Regions from separate parts of the Dechloromonas sp. ARDL1 genome, predicted to be linked through region 2. Evidence: predicted binding sites of a transcription regulator. Region 2 holds the regulator's gene; the other holds the start of a gene.
The links. Region 2 encodes FNR, which switches genes on or off when oxygen is low (the NO sensors DNR and NnrR bind a similar motif). Its sites were predicted from a motif close to TTGANCTAGNTCAA; they were not measured.

Region 1 (3,505 bases), 1.9 Mb from region 2:
GCTTCCATCAACTGATCGTGGTTGCCGATCTCGACAATCTTGCCGCGATCCATGACGACCAGGCGGTCGGCCTTGCGCAGTGTGGACAGGCGGTGGGCGATGGCGATGGTGGTACGGCCCTTGACCAGGTTGTCGAGCGCCTTCTGGATTTCCTTCTCGGTCTCGGTGTCGACCGCCGAAGTGGCCTCGTCGAGGATCAGGATGCGCGGGTCGATCAACAGGGCGCGGGCGATCGAGATGCGCTGGCGTTCGCCGCCGGACAGGCCCTGGCCGCGCTCGCCGACCAGCGAGTCGTAGCCGTGCGGCAGGCGCAGGATGAATTCGTGGGCGTGCGCGGCGCGGGCGGCGGCGACGATTTCCTGGCGCGTCGCGTTCGGCTTGCCGTAGGCGATGTTGTCGGCGATGGTGCCGAAGAACAGGAAGGGCTCCTGCAGCACCAGGCCGATGTGCTGGCGGAATTCGGCGACCGGTACCGAGCGTACGTCGGTACCGTCGATCAGCACCTGGCCTTCGGAGACGTCGTAGAAGCGGCAGATCAGGTTGACCAGCGTCGATTTGCCCGAGCCGGAGTGGCCGACCAGGCCGATCATCTCGCCCGGCTGGATGACGAGGTCGACGTCCTTGGTGACGGCCCGCGTGCCGTAGCGGAAGCCGGCCTTCTTGAGCTCGATCTGGCCTTTGACGCCGGACAGATGTACCGGCTTGGTCGGTTCGGGCACGCTGGAAACGTGGTCGAGGATGTCGAAGATGCGCTTGGTGCTCGATGCGGCGCGCTGGGTGGCCGAGACGATGCGGCTCATCGAGTCGAGGCGGGTGTAGAAGCGGCCGATGTAGGCGAGGAAGGCGGTGAGCACGCCGACCGTCGAATCACCCTTGGCGATCTGCCAGATGCCGAATACCCAGACGACGAGCAGGCCGACTTCGGTGAGCAGGGTGACGGTTGGCGTGAACAGCGACCAGGTCTTGTTCAGCTTGTCGTTCATCTGCAGGTTGTGCTCGTTGGCGGCGCGGAAGCGGTCGCCCTCGCGCTTTTCCTGGGCGAAGGCCTTGACGACGCGGATGCCGGGAATGGTATCGGCCAGCACGTTGGTCACCTCGGCCCACACGCGGTCGATCTTCTCGAAGCCGGTGCGCAGCTTCTCGCGCACGAAATGGATCAGCCAGCCGATGATGGGCAGCGGCAGCAGCGTGACCAGCGCCAGCCACGGGTTGATGCTGAACAGGATGACGGCGGTCATCGTGATCATCAGCACATCGGTGGCGAAGTTGAGCAGGTCGAGCGACAGGAAGATGTTGATGCGGTCGGTTTCGTTGCCGATGCGTGCCATCAGGTCGCCGGTGCGCTTGCCGCCGAAGTATTCCAGCGACAGGCCAAGCAGGTGCTCGTAGGTCTGCGTTCGCAGGTCGCGGCCGATACGTTCGGAAACCAGCGACAGGATGTAGGTGCGTATCCAGCCCAGGACCCAGGCCAGGATGGCGGCGCCGAGCAGCCCGCCGAGGTACGTCGAGACCAGTTCCCAGTCGATCGGCTTGCCGTTCTGGAAGGGGATCAGCACGTTGTCCATCAGCGGCATGGTCAGGTAGGGCGGCACCAGCGTCGCGGCGGTCGAGGCCAGGGTCAGGGCAAAACCCATGAACAGCTGCCAGCGATACGGCCGGGCGAAACGCCACAGGCGGAACAGCGTCCAGGTCGACGAAGAGACGGTCGATTCGCGGTTGCAGACCGGGCATTCGTCCTCGCCCGGCGGCAGCGGGGTCTTGCACTTCGGGCATGCCTCTTCGTTCGGACGGACGACCGGCTTGCCGGAAGCGATGCTGTCGCGGTGCAGGTCGAATTCGGCGATGACGCGCAAGGCGGCCAGGTTGCGGGCCAGCGTATAGCGCCAGGTGGCGAGGCGTCCGTTGTCGTCGATCAGTTCCAGCGAGCCGACGCCGGCGTGGTCGTGGTGGTCGAGCTTCAGGCCGCCTCGCAGCGGCCATTCCTGCCAGTTACCGCCGCCGGCATGGCAGGCCAGAAGGCGCCGATCGGTAATGACGATCAGCCCGTCGGAAAATTTCAAATCTTGGTCCAGATCTGTTTCCAGGCAGGCCTGAATTTTTTCGCCTGAATCCAGCCGGGATTCCACGTCGGTCGTCCAGCGACCCGGGATGGCCGGTTCATTGCCGGCAATGCTTTGCACGTTCGAAGTCATCAAAAAAGTATACCGCTTATGGTTCCAGCCCTGTTAACGCGCTCACGCAGGTTACGATGACCGGCGGCCTGATTCCGGGTGCTGTCGATTTGCGCGACGCGCCGCGCTGGCATACCGTTGATACACGTCAAGGTTGCCGGCGCGGCCTTGCGATGCAATAGCAGCCATTCTCGACAAAGGGTTTTCATGTTTCGCATCTCCCAATACATGCAGGAAGTCGCGTCGCCGACGCCGCTCGGCCCCAAGCGCAATCCGCCCGGTCCGGTGGTGATCTGGAACCTGATTCGGCGTTGCAACCTGACCTGCAAGCACTGCTATTCCATTTCGGCCGATACCAACTTCCCGGGTGAACTGTCCTACGAGCAGGTGTGCACGGTGATGGACGACCTCAAGGGTTTCCGGGTGCCGGTGCTCATCCTGTCCGGGGGCGAGCCGCTGCTGCGGCCGGATATCTACGATATTGCCAAGCGTGCCAAGGCCCAGGGCTTTTATGTCGGGTTGTCGTCGAACGGTACGCTGATCGACGAGAACAACATCGACAAGATCGCCGAGTGCGACTTCAACTATGTTGGCGTCTCGCTCGACGGGCTGGGTGCCACCCACGACAAATTCCGCCGTCTTGATGGGGCGTTCGAGGCTTCGTTGAAAGGCATCCGCCTGTGCCGCGACCTCGGCCTGAAGATCGGCGTCCGCTTCACGATGACGCAGGACAACGCCCACGACCTGCCCGGCCTGCTCAAGCTGGTCGAGGACGAGGGCATCGACCGTTTCTATTTCTCGCACCTGAACTACGCCGGGCGCGGCAACAAGAACCGCAAGGACGATGCGCAGCACAAGCTGACGCGCTGGGCGATGGACCTCCTGTTCGATACCTGCTGGGACTACCAGCAGCGCGGTCTGGACAAGGAATTCACCACCGGCAACAACGATGCCGACGGCGTCTATTTCCTGCACTGGGTGCGCAGTCGCTTCCCCGACAAGGCGGCGCACGTCGAGGCCAAGCTGCGCCAGTGGGGCGGCAATTCGTCGGGGATCAACGTCGCCAATATCGACAACCTCGGCAATGTCCATCCCGACACCATGTGGTGGCACCACACCCTGGGCAATGTCAAGGAGCGGCCGTTCTCGCAGATCTGGCCGGATACCTCGGATGCCCTGATGGCGGGCCTCAAGCGCTATCCGCGGGCGGTCGAGGGGCGTTGCGCCACCTGCGCCTACCTGCCGATCTGCAACGGCAATACCCGCGTCCGCGCCCAGCAACTGACCGGCAACCCGTGGGCCGAGGACCCCGGATGCTACTTGAGCGACGAGGA
Region 2 (3,505 bases):
ATCGCCGCCGCAACCTCAGGCGCCGCCTTTGCTCAATCCAACGTGACCATCTATGGCAATATCGACATGGGGTGGCTGACTACCAGCGGCACCAACGGCGCCGTGCCGGCCGGTGGTGCCGTGGGTACCGCCAACCAGGCCCGCAATTTTACCGGGCAAGCCGCATCGTTCAGCCACTTGGGCTTCAAGGGGGTTGAAGACCTCGGCAATGGCCTCAAGGCGCTGTTCGACATCCAATACCGCTTTAACCCGGACGCCGGCAGTGGCCTGAACCAGGCTGGTCGCTCCTATGTCGGTCTGACAGGGGGATTTGGTACAGCCGTTGCCGGTTATCTTGATGGCCTGCGCTATGGGATCTATGGCAAGTACAACCCATTTACCAATTATTCGATCGGCAATTTTGCCTCGATGACTACCCAGTATGATCGCGCAGCCAACGCGATTGCCTATATCTCTCCTGCCTGGAAAGGCTTTACGTTGATTTTGGCGACCGCCACCAACACTCAAGGCAATGAGGGTAGTTTGAAAGGTATTCATACCAACGGTGTTAATGCCATAACGGGTAGCAGCAACGCTGACGACCGCCTGTTCTCGGTCAATCTCGTCTATACGAACGGCCCGTTGAACGTCGATCTGGATTACGAAACCACCAAGGCTGCCGGTCTGTCGGATAGCCGTTTGTACGTGGCGACTGGTGGTGTTTCCTACGATTTCGGCGTGGTCAAGATCGGCGGCGTCTACGATGTGATCAAGGGGCAACAGAACTCTTTGATTGGCGGCAACATCGATCTCGACGGTGCCACCGCTGGTTTGCAGAATCTGGGCGGATTGGCGGCCGGTCAAGAATACGATCGCCGCAATTGGTTTGTCGGGGCTACCGTGCCGTTCGGAAAGGCCAAAGTTTTGGCCAGCTACGGCCAAGTTAAAGACAAAACCTTGAGCGACGCCGATGCCAGCAAGTGGGCAATCGGTGCTCGTTATGCTTTGTCGAAGCGTACCGAGTTGTATGCCGACTACGCCCATATCAAGAACGAGCGCAACGCTTCTTTTACCATCAATCCGATGGGTAACTCGGCAGGCCTTTCCGGTAACGGTGTCAACGGCTTTGCCATGGGTATCAAGCACGCGTTCTAAGTTTAGCTGGATCGGGGGGCGCTGCTTCAGCTATCCCTCGTCCGGGAGCGACTCTTGCGTCAGATGTCATTTCTGCATCTGTTTGGGGTGCCGTCAGCGGTACCCCGTTTTTTTGCTTGCCTCCTCATGCTCTGGGTGTCGCAGGGGCAGCAGGCTTGGGCTGAGGGTGATATCCGGACCTATCCTGTTCCTGATGGGGGGTATGAGGCCGCGCGCGATGCCTTGATCGAAGTGATTGAGGCAGAAGGACTGGTTGTCGGTGCTGTGTTTCCGTTCAATCAGATGCTGCAACGCACGGGGGGCAAGGGAGGCGTGTCTCCGTTCGAGAGCGCCGAAATCGTACAGTTTTGCAGTAGTGCGCTTGCCTGGGAATTGGTGCTGGAAGCAGTTGAGCACCTTGCTGTGTGCCCGCTGTCGATTGCTGTTTATCGTAAAGCCGCGAGCAGGGATGTCATGTTGGCTTATCGTTTTCCCGGCGATGCAACGCTTGGTCGTCGAAAGGCTGTCGAACTGCTACGGCGGATTGCTGTTCGGGCTGTGGAATTGGCTCGTTTGCGCTGGTGAGATTTGCCTGAGTGTCAGCGCTGGTGATTCATCAAGGCCTTGAGGCCGTTGACGTTCAGTATCCGGATGTGTTTCTGCTGGACTGCGATGTGGCCATCTTCCTGGAATTTGGAGAAGGCACGGGACACCGTTTCCAGTTTCAGGCCGAGGTAGGAGCCGATTTCCTCGCGCGTCATGCGCAGGTAGAACTCGGCATGCGAGAAGCCGCGGGACGTGAAGCGCTGCGACAGGTTGAGCAGGAAGGCGGCCAGGCGCTCTTCGGCGCGCATGGTCCCGAGGAGCATCATGACGCCATGGTCGCGGACGATCTCGCGGCTCATGACCTTGTGGAAGTGATGCTGCAGGGTATGGATTTCCCGGGACAGGACTTCCAGTCGGGAGAAGGGGATGGCGCAGATCTCGCTATCTTCAAGCGCGATGGCGTTGCAGGTGTGGTGTTCGGTGCTGATGCCGTCTAGTCCGAGCAGTTCCCCCGCCATCTGGAAGCCGGTCACCTGGTCGCGGCCATCCTCGAGTAGCACGTCGGTCTTGAAGAAGCCGCTGCGGATGGCGTAGATGGCGTCGAAAGCCTCGCCGGCACGGTACAGGTGGTCGCCGCGTTTGACACGGCGCCGGGTCGATACCAAGTCGTCCAGTCGCTCCAACTCTTCAAGGCTGAGCCCGAGCGGCAGGCACAGTTCGCGGAGGTTGCAGTTCGAGCAGGCTGTCTTGATGACGGACAACGAAACTTCCTGATTCAGCGGGCGTGTTTGGGGCATTGGCAACCTGCGTTGGCTTGATCCATGTCAACCACGATATGATGCCCTCCGAACATAATCCGAGCAATACTTCGTGGCTTGTCTAATGAATTTCGCAACTGAAAATCTCGTCTTCGATCCGCAGATCATTCGCCGTTTTGACGTCAACGGCCCTCGGTATACGTCCTATCCGACTGCCGACCGCTTCGTTGAAGCATTCGATGCGGAGGCAGCCAATCTATGGCTGGGCAAGCGCAATATCGGCGGAATCAGCAGACCGCTCTCATTATACTTCCACATCCCCTTCTGTAACACTATTTGCTATTACTGCGCCTGTAACAAGATCATCACCAAGGATCATGGGCGCAGCGCCAAGTATCTGAAATATCTGGCGAAAGAGCTTGATATGCAGGCTGCGGCCCTGGAAGGGCGCGACGGTGAGCATGAGGTGATCCAGCTGCATTGGGGTGGCGGTACGCCGACATTCCTGTCACATTCTGAAATGCGTCAGCTGATGGGTGAGACCCGCAAGCATTTCAAGTTGCTCGACGGCGGCGAGTATTCCATCGAGGTTGACCCGCGCAAGGTCGATTACGAGACCGTCGCGCTGCTTGGCGAACTCGGCTTCAACCGCATGAGCGTCGGCGTTCAGGATTTCGACGAAAAGGTGCAGGTTGCCGTCAATCGCGTGCAGAGCGAGGAGGAAACCGCACTGGTCATCAACGCGGCCCGTGCCAACGGTTTCAAGTCGGTTTCCATCGACCTGATCTACGGTCTTCCGTACCAGACGGTGATGGGCTTCAATCGTACCCTCGAACGTGTGCTGGCCATGGATCCGGATCGTCTGTCGATCTACAATTATGCGCACATGCCGAGCCTGTTCAAGCCGCAGCGCCGGATCAACGAAACCGATCTGCCGTCGGCCGACACCAAGATGCAGATTCTGGCGTTGGCCATCAAGAAGTTGACCGAGGCCGGTTATGTCTATATCGGCATGGACCATTTTGCCAAGCCGGACGACGAACTGGCCGTTGCCCAGCGTCAGGGGCGCCTGCACCGCAACTTCCAGG

Region 1: nirJ (heme d1 biosynthesis radical SAM protein NirJ) is a predicted target of FNR. The motif match lies at 2,310-2,323, and genes of this name have one in related genera.

What each region holds. Positions count from the first base shown of each region.
Region 1 is NZ_CP168939.1:315,428-318,932, forward strand. It holds gene AB6Q56_RS01570 (ABC transporter transmembrane domain-containing protein) at 1-2,192, opposite strand, end outside; gene nirJ (heme d1 biosynthesis radical SAM protein NirJ) at 2,379-3,505, shown strand, end outside.
Region 2 is NZ_CP168939.1:2,196,584-2,200,088, reverse strand. It holds gene AB6Q56_RS10815 (porin) at 1-1,134, shown strand, start outside; gene AB6Q56_RS10810 (hypothetical protein) at 1,189-1,698, shown strand; gene fnr (fumarate/nitrate reduction transcriptional regulator Fnr) at 1,713-2,456, opposite strand; gene hemN (oxygen-independent coproporphyrinogen III oxidase) at 2,542-3,505, shown strand, end outside.